4 regions of the Rhizobium sp. BK512 genome follow, and region 4 is predicted to be linked to each of the others. Evidence: predicted binding sites of a transcription regulator. Region 4 holds the regulator's gene; each other region holds the start of a gene.
The links. The regulator LexA, encoded in region 4, represses DNA repair genes until DNA is damaged. The targets are predictions, from matches to a motif close to TGTTCNNNNTGTGTTCNG.
Positions count from the first base shown of each region.

Region 1 (3,195 bases), 480 kb from region 4:
GGTATCGTGCCGCTGGCGCCGATCCTCGACAGCACCCACGCGACCTTCGACATTTTCGTGCAGGTGGAAGGCCATGGCTCGCGCATCGCCGTAGAGCCGCTGCAGGAGGCCCTGAGGGCCGTGCCATCTCTGCGCAGGCTCCTGAACCGTTATGTCCAGACATTCATAGTACAGGCGGCTTTCACTTCGCTTGCCAACGCCAATCATTCCATCGAGGCGCGGTTGGCGCGCTGGATACTGATGTGCCATGACCGTATCGACGGCGACCACATCGGCCTCACGCACGAATTCCTGGCTCTCATGCTGTCCGTCAGGCGCGCCAGCATAACCACCGCCCTGCATGATCTGGAAGGCAGGCAGCTGATCTGGTCGGAGCGCAGCTTGGTTACCGTCCGCGACCGGACGGGTCTCGAGGAGTTCGCCGGCGATTCCTACGGCCGCGCCGAGCAGGAATATCGCCGGCTGATCGGCGAACTCAGACAGCCGCAGGCTCTCGCGAAAGTCCAGGCCGGCGATAATCAGGCCTATTGATAATAGCCGATATCATGCGCAATGCGTCGGCGGGCGCGGTTCACCCGGCTCTTGATAGTGCCGATCGGGCAATGGAAATGGTCCGCGGCTTCTTCATAGGAGCGCCCGTCCACGAAGACGAAGGCGAAGGCGGCGCGATAAGGCTCCGGCAGGTGTCCGCAGGCAGCCTCCAGTTCGTGGCCGCGCAGGTGCCATTCCTGGTCGGCCGGCACGCTGCCTTGCGAGGAGGCGCATTCTTCCGAGCCCAGCGTCTCGCGCTGCCTGAGGCGAAAGCGCGTGCAGAAGGCGTTGCGCATGATCGTGAACAGCCAGGATTTCATCTTGGTGCCCTGCTTGAACTGGCCGATGCTGCCAAGCGCCCTGACGAGCGTTTCCTGTACGAGATCGTCGGCATCCCCGGACGATCGGTAAAAGGTGCGGGCAAATGCTCTCAGCGCCGGAATATGGGCGACCATCTCTTGTTGAAGCATTTCGTGGGAATCTTGCATGTCCTGGCTCCCTGGCCCCGGATGTGAACCCGCGGGCTCTTATTCTGGAGAAAGGGGGCAACCTGCTGTTCGTTCCGCCAGCGGGCCACTTTGTACGCTACCGCACAATGGGATGCCGCTGCGAGCCAGGCCGGATTTCAGCCGCCGTTTGCGCGCGGCGCAAAGAGAGCCTCGCCGATCTCGGCAAGTGCGGCGGGGCTCTCGTTGAGCCGGTAGCCGCCATATTCTGGTGCAATATCCGCATCGGCATGAAACATCGCGAAAACAAAAGATATTCTTGCGTCCTGCAGACGCTCGGCGAGCGGGAATGCGGTTTCGCCTTCGATGCGTATATCCAGGATGGCGCCATCGATCCTGACGATGTCGAGCAGCGCAAGGCCGATTTCGACGGAGGCGGCAGGCCCAACGATGACGACGCCGGCCTGCGTCAGCGCAAGCCGCACTTCGTCGGCGACCAGATCGCCGCTCTCGACAATGAGCAGATGCTTTCCCGCCATGAGCCCGAGATCGCCGATCTCCATCCTTCCCCGCAGTCGCCTCATCCCCCGGGATCAGGCCGAGTATTCCTAACTGCGAAGTGCCTTAATGGTTTCCGGCTGGATGCGAGGATATCCGGGACCCGCCTGCCGGCACGGCAGAAGTATGCGACATGCCGCTGTCACGACAGTAAGTTGTAGACTTCGGCAAATTCTCCATGCCATCTAGCGGTCGTACCGCCGCTCCAAAAGTTTTATCCATGTTTCGCGCTCTGCAACGCCTTAAATCCTGTTTTAAAAGCCAGACGAAAATGACCAGAGCCAGTTCCGTCGCGGCGCCCGAAGGGCACCCCGACGCGGACGCCTATCGCATCTACACCCGGCAATTCGATATCGTCATCGATGCAGACAAGCTGCATACGGTTCTCGGCAAATTGGAAGGCGCCGACCAGATCCAATATCTGGGTGCCTGCCGAACGTTCAATTATGCGCTGACGGATTGGCGAACCGGCGCGACCGTCAAGGCACTGGCGGCATCGGACCGCATTCGTGCGGCAAAGACCGCTGAGGAGTTGTCGGAGATGGCAATCACCCTTCTCGTCGATCAATCGGGTTCGATGAAGGGACAGAACATATTGCTCACGGCAGCAGCGTGCGACATTGCGCTGGATTTCCTCAAGAATCTGGGCATCGCTACTGAACTGCTCGGCTTTACGACCGTCCGGTGGAAGGGCGGCAAATCCCGCCAACTCTGGCGAAGCAGGGGCAGGCCGCGATTGCCTGGACGCCTGAACGATACTCTGCATATCATTTATAAATCCGCGGCCGCACCCCACTGGTCAGGCGGAGGTCGTGCGTTGGAACCCATGCTTCGCCCGGACCTGCTCAAAGAGAATATCGACGGTGAAGCGCTCGAATGGGCGGTGGATCGGCTGGCAGCAAACAAGAAGAAGAGAAAGGCGCTGATTGTCCTCTCCGATGGTGCACCTGTCGATGATGCAACGCTCTTCCACAACGAGGACACCATTCTCGACCGTCACCTGCGCGAGGTAATCGGACGCGTAGAAGCCGCCGACGACATCAGGCTTTACGGGCTCCGCATCGGCCACGATACGACCGGTTACTATGAAAATGCACAGATCATCCAGTCGGTCAGCGATCTCGGCACCGTATTGATCTCGACCCTCGAAAAGGCGATCTGCGACACCGCAGCATTGCCGGCAAAGACCTTGACCGAAGAGACGACCAACGAGGACAGGACATGAGCGACGCCATCGAAACAATCACCCTCTGGCGTCCGGTTGGTCCAGAGGAACTAGCGCTCATCCGCGATCTTGGCATGCGCGGATTTCCGCCCCGCCTGCCCGACCAGCCGATCTTCTATCCGGTGCTTTCTCAGGACTATGCCGTCAGGATCGCCCGTGACTGGAACGTGCCTCGTAGCGGCGCAGGATTCGTTACGAGATTCGAGGTCCGAAAGGACTATCTCGACGGATACGCGGTACAGGAAGCCGGCGGTCGGGCACATCTCGAATACTGGATACCCGCTGATGAAATGGACAGCTTCAACGCTGCCATCGTCGGCGTGATCGAGGTGACGCAGACCTTCCCGTGATATCAACCTACTTGCAGACGGATCTTCCGCCCCTGCGCGACATGAGATCGAAGTGGAAATGGTTGTAGTGTTCGGGATTGTAGCC
Region 1 is NZ_JACIAS010000002.1:299,896-303,090, reverse strand. Features, by position in the region: gene FHX06_RS07365 (Crp/Fnr family transcriptional regulator) at 1-531, shown strand, start outside; gene FHX06_RS07360 (sigma-70 family RNA polymerase sigma factor) at 525-1,019, opposite strand; gene FHX06_RS07355 (response regulator) at 1,157-1,540, opposite strand; gene FHX06_RS07350 (cobaltochelatase CobT-related protein) at 1,807-2,760, shown strand; gene FHX06_RS07345 (ADP-ribosylation/crystallin J1) at 2,757-3,110, shown strand; gene FHX06_RS07340 (extensin family protein) at 3,118-3,195, opposite strand, start outside.
Region 1: the regulator LexA is predicted to act here: its motif matches at 1,746-1,763, upstream of FHX06_RS07350 (cobaltochelatase CobT-related protein).

Region 2 (3,195 bases), on a different contig from region 4:
CGTCGGAAGCCGTATGGCCGATCAGCTCGGGCTGCGAGTCGGAGACCTGATTACACTCACGTCACCGGAAGGTGACGTGACGCCGATGGGCGTCAATCCGCGGATCAAATCCTACAAGATTTCCGGGATCTTCGAGATCGGCATGTCGGAATACGATGCTTCGATCATTTACATGCCGCTCGAGGAATCGCAGCTTTATTTCAATGCCGACGGGCTGGTGCAGTCGATCGAGCTCTTCGTCAACAATCCCGACGATATCGACAATCTGAGGCCGAAGGTCGAGGAGGCAGCCGGCCGGCAGATCGCCATCACCGACTGGCGCCAGCGCAACCAGACCTTTTTCTCCGCCTTGCAGGTAGAGCGGAACGTGATGTTCATGATCCTGACGCTGATCGTGCTCGTCGCTGCGCTCAACATCATCTCCGGTCTCATCATGCTGGTGAAGGACAAGGGCAGCGATATCGCGATCCTGCGCACCATGGGCGCAAGTTCAGGCGCCATCATGCGGATCTTCTTCATGACGGGGGCTGCTATCGGCATTGTCGGCACGATCGCCGGCGTGCTGCTCGGCGTGTTCGTCTGCATCAACATCGAATCCATCCGTCAGTTTTTCTCCTGGGTTTCGGGCACGGTGCTCTTCGATCCGCAGCTCTATTTCCTCAGCCAGCTGCCGGCGGAAATGGATGTGAGTGAAACGATCTCCGTCGTCGTCATGGCGCTGACGCTCTCTTTCATCGCGACGATCTTCCCGGCCTGGCGCGCCTCCCGCCTCGACCCCGTCCAGGCCCTCCGCTACGAATAAGGCCCGAGTCAAGATCATGCACGATCCAAGGCCCAATCCAAGGAATGCCGCATTCATGAAACGCAACGTCGTTCTCAAGCTTTCGGGCGTTGAGCGCCATTACGGACAGGGCGAAACGCTGCTGACCATCCTCAAGGGTGCGGATTTCACCCTGTCGAGCGGTGAGATGGTGGCGCTGGTGGCGCCGTCAGGCACCGGCAAGTCGACGCTTTTGCATGTCGCAGGGCTGCTGGAGCATCCAGACGGCGGCGAGGTAGTGGTCAACGGCCGCCCCTGTGATGGCCTTTCCGATGACAAGCGCACCGCCATCCGCCGCGGCGAGATCGGCTTTGTTTACCAGTTCCATCACCTGCTGCCGGAATTCTCGGCACAGGAGAACATCATGATGCCGCAGCTCATCGCCGGCCTCTCATGGAAGGAAGCGAGCGAACGGGCAAAGATGCTTTTGGATTACATGCGCATCGGCCATCGCGGCGTGCATCGCCCGGGCGAGCTTTCCGGCGGTGAGCAGCAGCGCGTGGCAATCGCGCGCGCCGTTGCCAATGCGCCGAGCCTGCTTCTGGCCGACGAGCCGACCGGTAATCTCGACCCGGAAACCGCCAGCTATGTCTTCGACGCTCTTGAGGCGCTGGTGCGACAGTCCGGCCTTGCCGCGCTGATCGCCACCCACAACCACGAGCTCGCCCGGCGCATGGACCGACGCGTGACGATCGCCGACGGCAAGGTCGTGGATTTCTGATTCTCAGGGGATAATCAGCCCGCCGCGATAATCGAGCTCGTAGGCCTTCAGGCCGTCCACGAGAATAAATTCGTGGCCGCGGAAATGTGTGCAATCGCCTTCGCTACTATCGACATAGTGTCCCAGCGCGTGATGGAGAACCATTCCGCCGAGAAAGCGGCCTTGCCTGTAGAGCTGTGACAGCGCGGCGCAGATGACAGTGCCGGCAATGGTCGAGTCGATGATTCCCGGTTCGATGATGCGCCCGAAATAGTTCATCGCCCACACCGGCTTTTCCTCCAGCCACACCACTTCCTGGCCGGCAAAGTCCGTACCGCCAAAATAGCTGTCGAGATAACGCCAGATGCCGCGCTTGTAACCGATATCGTGGGCACCGATCCGATAGGACGGCTGCGACTTGGCGCCGGCGACATATGTCTGCGATTTGGCTTCGACAATGAAGCTATTGAGTTCCAGAACGTCCATAGTCCCTCTGCTCCGATGTTAACCATGTCCCGCAGAAGCGGGGGGTAAACCTGTTGACAATAGAACATACATGGAACAAATTAAAAACATAAGAGCAAAGGAGAGCCAAATGACTGACATGATCCGTGATATCGCAGCATTCACCTCCATCGCAATGTTCGTTGCCAGCTTCTCGCTGATTGTCATGGCAATGTAAGATTTCAGGGGACCGCATGGCTGCCATGCGGTCCTGAAGCGGGACTTTTTCTGGACAGAATCGCCTTCAATGCCGACAATGCGCATTCTTCATTGATGCAGTTGGAAGGGCATGTCATGGCGGATGCGGAACAGGGTGCGATCGGCGAAACGCCGGGCTTCGTCCATCTGAGGGTGCATTCCGCCTATTCACTTCTCGAAGGCGCATTGCCTCTCAAGAAGATCCTCTACAAGGCGGCCGGCGACAGCCAGCCGGCCATTGCCATCACAGATACCAACAATCTCTTCGTCGCCCTGGAGTTTTCCCAGAAGGCGATGGATGACGGGTTGCAGCCGATCATCGGCTGTCAGGTGTCGATCGACATGGAAGACGGCCTCGAAACCGAAAAGCGGGGAGGCCAGCAGGCGCTGGTCAAGCTGCCGTCCATCGTGCTTCTGTCTGCGACGGATGCGGGCTATGAACGGCTGGTCGATCTCGTCAGCCGTGCCTATCTCGGCGGCGAAGGCAATTCGACAATACATATCCGTGCCTCATGGCTGGATGAGATCGGGACGGAAGGCCTGATAGCGCTGACGGGCGCCTCGACCGGGCCGATCGACATGCCGCTCAAGGACGGCCACGCCGCCGCGGCGGAGACGCGGCTGCTGACGCTGAAGCGCATCTTCGGGGACCGGCTTTATGTCGAGCTGCAGCGGCACGGCACTTACGACAAGCGGCACGAACAGAAGATCATCGGCCTTGCCTACAAGCATGATCTTCCGCTGGTCGCGACCAATGAAGCCTTCTTCCCGACGCGCGACGATTATGATGCCCACGACGCGCTGATGGCGGTCGCCCACAACGCCATTGTCTCCGACGACAGCCGTTTCCGACTCTCCCCGGATCACTACCTGAAGAGCCGCGCGGAGATGGAAAAGCTCTTCGCCGATCTGCCGGAAGCGCTGGAGAATACGGTCGAGATCGCTCGACGCTGCTCCTTCATTCTGAAGACCC
Region 2 is NZ_JACIAS010000008.1:305,826-309,020, forward strand. Features, by position in the region: gene FHX06_RS27280 (lipoprotein-releasing ABC transporter permease subunit) at 1-802, shown strand, start outside; gene FHX06_RS27285 (ABC transporter ATP-binding protein) at 858-1,541, shown strand; gene FHX06_RS27290 (DUF5680 domain-containing protein) at 1,545-2,006, opposite strand; gene dnaE (DNA polymerase III subunit alpha) at 2,319-3,195, shown strand, end outside.
Region 2: the regulator LexA is predicted to act here: its motif matches at 2,067-2,084, upstream of FHX06_RS27290 (DUF5680 domain-containing protein).

Region 3 (3,195 bases), on a different contig from region 4:
GTTGTATCCAGGTCTTCGCCACGCTTTTCCGGCGCTATCAGGCGGGCATCAGTCATTGAGTATTTCCGTTAGAAGCTTGCTCAAGTCCATACACCAAGCGGCCCGCATTGACACCCCGCGAGGCCATCAGCGGGAGAGTTCCCGCAGGCCGAGGCGGATCAGCTTGGCGCTATCGGCATCCTCTCCGGCCGTCTTCATGGCGGCGGCAACCGCATTGGCTGCCTGATCACGGGAATAGCCAAGATTGGTCAGGGCCGAAACGGCATCGGCAACGGGGGCTGCGGCCACGCCTTCGCCGATCTCCTGCTTGAGACCGATATTGATCGCCTCGCCGGCAAAGGCGGGTGCCTTGTTCTTGAGTTCGGTGACGATGCGGATCGCGACCTTGGGGCCGACGCCCTGAGCACGCGAAACGGCGGTCTTGTCCTGCAGGGCGATGGCATTGGCAAGCTCTGATGGTGTGAGCGTCGAAAGTACGGCGAGCGCCACTTTCGCGCCGACGCCCTGCACGCTCTGGAGCAGGTTGAACCATTCGCGTTCGAGCTGGGTCTGGAAGCCGAAGAGCTTCAACTGATCTTCACGTACATAAGTCTCGATAAAAAGCACGCAGGCCTCTCCGACGGAGCCGAGTTTCGAGAGCGTGCGTGCCGAGCAAAAGGCGACGTAACAGACGCCGTGCACATCGACGAGCACATAGTCATCGCCGATCTCGTCTATGATGCCCTTCAGCTTGCCGATCATGATCTTGTTCCGTCAGGGATGAGTTGCAGAAGCGCTGGCGACCGCCTGGCGCATGCGGTTTGCACCGCGGTGATGAGCATGGCAGATCGCAATCGCCAATGCGTCGGCGGCGTCATTGCCCTTGAATTCGGCCTTCGGCATCAAGATCTTCAGCATCATGTGGATCTGCTGCTTCTCGCCGTGACCGACGCCGATGACGGTCTTCTTCACGGCGTTCGGCGCATATTCCGACACCGGCAGACCGGCACGGGCCGGCACCAGCATGGCGATGCCACGTGCCTGGCCGAGCTTCAGCGTGGCGACGGCGTCCTTGTTGACGAAGGTCTGTTCGACGGCAGCCTCTTCCGGCTTGTAGGAATGGACAACGTCGGCAAGCCCATCATGCAGCTGGCAGAGCCGCGAAGCCAGGTCCATGTCGCCATCCGAGGTGACGGTTCCCGAGGCAACGAAGCGCAGCGAACTGCCGAGCGTATCGATGATGCCCCATCCGGTGCGGCGAAGACCGGGATCAATACCGATGATGCGAATCGTGTTTTGCATGGCTCACCCTATAGCGACGGCTGAATAAGTGCCATCGATATGTGAACAAAGCGAAAACATGGCGTGTTTTCAGGCGGCATTTACCGCGAATTAAACCGGATGCACGAATTCTGATCCATCAAATGTGAGAGGGGCCGGCTTTTGCAAAGCTTAAGGCCTCCGATGGTCTGTTTGCAGCTCAACCGGCGGGTGATATCTCGACGATACACCCGCCGGCGGCGCCGTTCCGGAAGGGTTCGTTTTTCATGGCTCAGAGATTTCAGTCCCTGTCCTTCAAGGTGATAGCCACCTTCATCCTGCTGACCACGCTTTCGGTCGCTGTGATCAATATCCTCGCCTATTTCGCCAGCAGCCGCGTTTCCGACGAGCAGGCGCTGAAGGCCAAGGAGAGCGTACTGATTTTCCGCGGCGATATGCTGCAGGATCAGCTTGTGCAGCTCGAGAACCAGGCGACCTCCATTGCGCGCATCGAAGCGCTGCAGATGGCGATCACCAGCCTGAAGAGCGGCTGGAAGACGATCGAGAAAAGCTCGGGCGATGCCCGCGGGGAGCTGAAGAAAGTCTTTATCACCAACAACCCGAACCCGGCCGACCAGCGCGAAAAGCTTACCAAGCCGGAGGGGCCGAGCGGTTTCTATTATTCGAACCATGAAAAGACTCAGAGCGAAGTGGCGCGCGATCTCGCCGACACGGCGTTCAGCGACCTCCTGATCGTCGATCTCGATGGTACTGTGCTCTATTCTTACAAGAAGAATGACGACTTCGCTGAAAACCTGAAGTCGGATGCCTGGAAGTCGACCGGTGCAGGTATCGCCTATGCCAGGGCGATCGAGAATACCGCAAAGGCCACTGATGATTCTGCGCCGACGGCCTTCTCCGGTCTGCGCGTCGACGCAGGAAGCGGCAAGTCGGCGATCTTCTATGCGGTGCCGATCGTCAAGCTCGGCCAGGCGAAGGGATTGATGCTCTTCAAGGTACGCGACGATGTCGTCACTGGCATCCTCGCGAAGGGCATTGTGTCAGGCAGTACGGCGCAGGCGGCGATCATTTCGGCTGACGGTTCGGCAGTTGGTCTCAATGCATCCGGCCGGCTAGCGACGCTCGATACCGCGCCGTTCACCTTCATTAAGGACGCGCTTGCGAGCTCGGCGATGACAGTCGCAGACTTCGATCGCACCGATGGAACAGCACGCGCCTATGTGCGCGGCGTCGACTATCGCGGCGATCGTTTCCTCGTCGTCGAAAGCGTGCTGCTCAGCGAATTGAACGCTGGCTCGATCGAGATCGCCACGCTGCTGACCTGGATCGGCATCGGCGTTCTCGTTGTCATGGCTATTGCCACGGGGCTCATCACCAACTTGTTGTTCTCGCCGCTTGCCCGTCTTGCCGGCGTGACCAGCGAAGTCGCTGACGGCAAGCTCGAAGTCGAGATTGGCAGCCAGAACCGCAAGGATGAGATCGGCACGATGGCGAAAGCGCTTGCTCGTTTCAAGCAGTCGCTGATCGAAGGCCGCCAGCTCGAAGCTGCGAGCGAGCAAACGCGCATGCGGGCCGAAAGCGAGCGCCAACAGAATCTTGCCCAGCGCGAGGCGGAGGCCCGCAGTCTGCAGGATGTCGTCACGGCACTCGACGAGGGGCTTCATCATCTGGCAAGCGGCGATCTCGCCTACCAGATCGAAACCCGCTTCCCGAGCGAGCTCGAAAGCCTGCGCGTGAACTTCAACGAGGCGCTGGCGACACTCAACGAAACGATGACGGCGATCGGCGGCAATTCCATGGCCGTCCGTGCCGGCTCCGAAGAGATGCGCACCGGTGCCGATGAACTGGCCGGCCGCACGGAGCGTCAGGCAAGCTCGATCACCGAGACGGCAAACGCGATCAGCGCCATCACACAGTCTGTGCGCGTGCAGATCG
Region 3 is NZ_JACIAS010000015.1:5,068-8,262, forward strand. Features, by position in the region: gene ruvB (Holliday junction branch migration DNA helicase RuvB) at 1-56, opposite strand, end outside; gene ruvA (Holliday junction branch migration protein RuvA) at 127-741, opposite strand; gene ruvC (crossover junction endodeoxyribonuclease RuvC) at 754-1,281, opposite strand; gene FHX06_RS34275 (methyl-accepting chemotaxis protein) at 1,527-3,195, shown strand, end outside.
Region 3: the regulator LexA is predicted to act here: its motif matches at 1,323-1,340, upstream of ruvC (crossover junction endodeoxyribonuclease RuvC).

Region 4 (3,195 bases):
TGCGTGTATAGGTCACCCCGTTAGCAGCCAAATGCGCTTCTGTCACGGCCAGATCGCCGACAGCAAAGCGGATCGCCCGACCGCGCAGACCACGATCGGTATCCGACGTGGCAAGATCGAAATAAGCCTCCAGACCTTCCGGGGTCATCAGGCTGATCTTTGCGTTTCCGGTGGGCACGTCCAGCCCGAAACTCGTGACCTCAGTAGATGCGCCCTTTGCCGTGGAGCGAACGAACTCACCGAAGGCTGTCGGCTCGGGGGCCGCGAGCGCGATCTCGGCAATGCCTGTGACACCATTGGCATGGGTCTCAAGCGCGGTCCGGTCGGCAGGAAGCGGATTAACGCGTTCGACTGCGAAGAGAAAGAAATCCGGTGCCCGCAGGTCGCCAGCGAAGGCGAGCCGGAAGCCGGCAATATTCTCCGTGCCATCCGGCATTTTAACAGGGCGCTCGAACTGCAGCACAGAACCGGCACTCATACTGTCCTTCACGAATCGAGCATGTTCGTGCTTTGCATCTGCCGTCGCAAAGCCAATCGCGGACAGTCCTTCGCTGCCGCAGCGGAAGCGAAAAGCCTGATTGCGGGCGGTGAACACATTGCCATCGTGTGCTGCCCCCTCGCTCTCTTCGACGCTCGCGACACCCAGGGGCTCCAGATAGGTTTTGTCGGCAAAGAAAACGCAGGCATTTTCGGTCCCAAAAGGATGACGGGCATCCGGCGCCACAGTGAAACCAAGCTTGCCAAGTCTTTCGCGGGCAAGGTCGATATCGGTAACCGGCAAAACGAGATGATCGATTGCAAGCGTATCTTGGCTCATTAGGTCCCCTCCAACAGTCACAAGGAGATGTGCTTCAGCAGGTGTTGCGAGACAAGGCCGCGAAGGCCCGGGCGCGAGAAAAATAAAATTCTCACCAGAATGGACAGAAGTTTTACGAAAATTTAGCTACTTGCGGAACACATATGGAACATATAGTGTCCGTTCTGGATTTGTTTCAAGACTGGGGTGCACGCCATGCTTACGCGCAAACAACAGGAACTCCTTCTTTTCATTCACGAAAGGATGAAGGAGTCGGGCGTTCCTCCGTCTTTCGACGAGATGAAGGATGCGCTGGATCTGGCCTCGAAATCCGGTATTCACCGGCTGATCACGGCGCTTGAGGAGCGCGGCTTCATTCGCCGGCTTCCGAACCGGGCACGCGCGCTCGAAGTCATCAAACTGCCGGAGGCCTACAGCCCCAGCCTGCAGCCACGTCGCGGCTTTTCACCGAGCGTCATCGAAGGCAGCCTCGGCAAGCCGCAGCCCGTTGCAGCGCCGGCTCCGGCAAAACCAGCGCCTGCTGCCGATAACGGCAACTCGGTCTCCGTCCCGGTCATGGGCCGCATCGCTGCCGGTGTGCCAATCTCGGCAATCCAGAACAATACGCATGACATCACCGTTCCTGCCGATATGCTCGGCTCCGGCGAACATTATGCGCTCGAAGTTCGCGGCGACTCGATGATCGAAGCCGGCATCTTCGATGGCGACACCGTCATCATCCGAAATGGCAGCACCGCCAACCCGGGTGATATCGTCGTTGCCCTCGTCGACGACGAGGAAGCAACACTCAAGCGCTTCCGCCGCAAGGGCGCATCGATTGCGCTCGAGGCTGCAAACCCTGCCTATGAGACCCGAATTTTCCCACCGGATCGAGTGAAGGTTCAGGGAAAGCTTGTCGGCCTCATTCGCCGCTATCACTGACCGGTGACTGGCTTGCGTCTGTGAATGTATCGCTGCGCCAGTCATAGGCGCGGTGGCGCATCCAGGGGCGTTGCAATGGGCCGAATGCGGTTGCGACATCGATTCCACTATCTGTGAAGCGAAGCTCGACAGAACCTGTCTTGCGTAGCGTCTCGCCGGTAAAGAGCAGCGCGCCGGAACGACAACGGTCCAAGCGCAATCGGACAGGGGTTACGACAATATCGGCCGTATCGCAGGCCGGCCCGAGATAGGCAGCATTTTCGATGACAGTCAGTTTCTTTCCATTGCCTAGCAAGGCGGTACACCAGGTGCGCTTTTGGCAAGAGAATCGTGACGTTGGGCTGATGGCGAGTGCCTGCCTCATTGCCTCTCTGGCTTCATTCTGTTGATCGGGTGACAGCTGCAATCTTTTGCCATCTGACATGGTGGGTGTCTTGGTTGCTTGAAGCATAACCGGCTTCTGATGCTCTTCGATGGCAAGTGCCCTCTGCCATTGTTCGAAAATGAAGGCTGGCGGCTTTTCACGGTTTGAAGCCATTGCCTCTCCATCGATTACAGCGACCAGGCTGCCGTCTTCCGAGATGGCGACGTCGGGCACCGCTTCTGATGGAAGCAACACAACAGCGAACGTTGAAACAGTGATTATCGCGGTTCCGATATGCCGCAACCGGGTTCTGAGCAAGGTCAGCAACAGGAAGCCGAAGACGGCTGCCGGAAAGTACCAGCCGGGTAAGCGGGCAACATCTATATTGCCGCCCCACCCCGCCACCGCCTTTGCAATGGCGATCACCAGGTCGAGCCCGAAGCCTGCCACCGGCCATAGCCAGCCATCCAGACCAAAAGGCATCAGCAGCATCGCCAGCATGCCGGCCGGCATGACGATGAAGGAAATGACCGGCATGGCCGCGAGATTTGCCGGCAGGCCATAAGCAGTCAGCCGGTGGAAATGTTCGATCGAAAACAGCGCCGTCGAGAAACCACCGATGAGAGACGTCAGGAAAATACCGCCGAAGAAGCTGCCGACCATGAAGAAAGGTTTCATGATCGGAAGTTTGGCAAAGGCATTCTCCCTCATCGGCCGCCCTTTCCAGAGGTCGTATCCGGCGACCAGGGCAAGTGTTGCGGCGAAAGACATCTGGAAGCTCGGTCCGAGCACTTCCGATGGTGAGACCGCGAGGATCACGAGAGCCGACAGCGCCACGTTTCTGAGGCTGATAGACGGCCGGTCGAAGAAGACGGCAACCAGCATGATCGCCATCATGATGAAGGCGCGTTCGGCTGAAACGGCAAAACCCGAGATCAGATAGTAGGCCGTTACCGCAGCGAGTGCGCCGGCTGCCGCGATCTTCTTAGTCGGCCACGCCTGCGCAATACCCGGGAACAGGCTGAGAATGACGCGCAGCCCGACAAAGAAGATACCGGCGGAGAGTGCCATATTGAGGCCAGAGATCGCCACG
Region 4 is NZ_JACIAS010000002.1:781,163-784,357, forward strand. Features, by position in the region: gene FHX06_RS09770 (VOC family protein) at 1-817, opposite strand, end outside; gene lexA (transcriptional repressor LexA) at 1,013-1,738, shown strand; gene FHX06_RS09780 (ComEC/Rec2 family competence protein) at 1,719-3,195, opposite strand, start outside.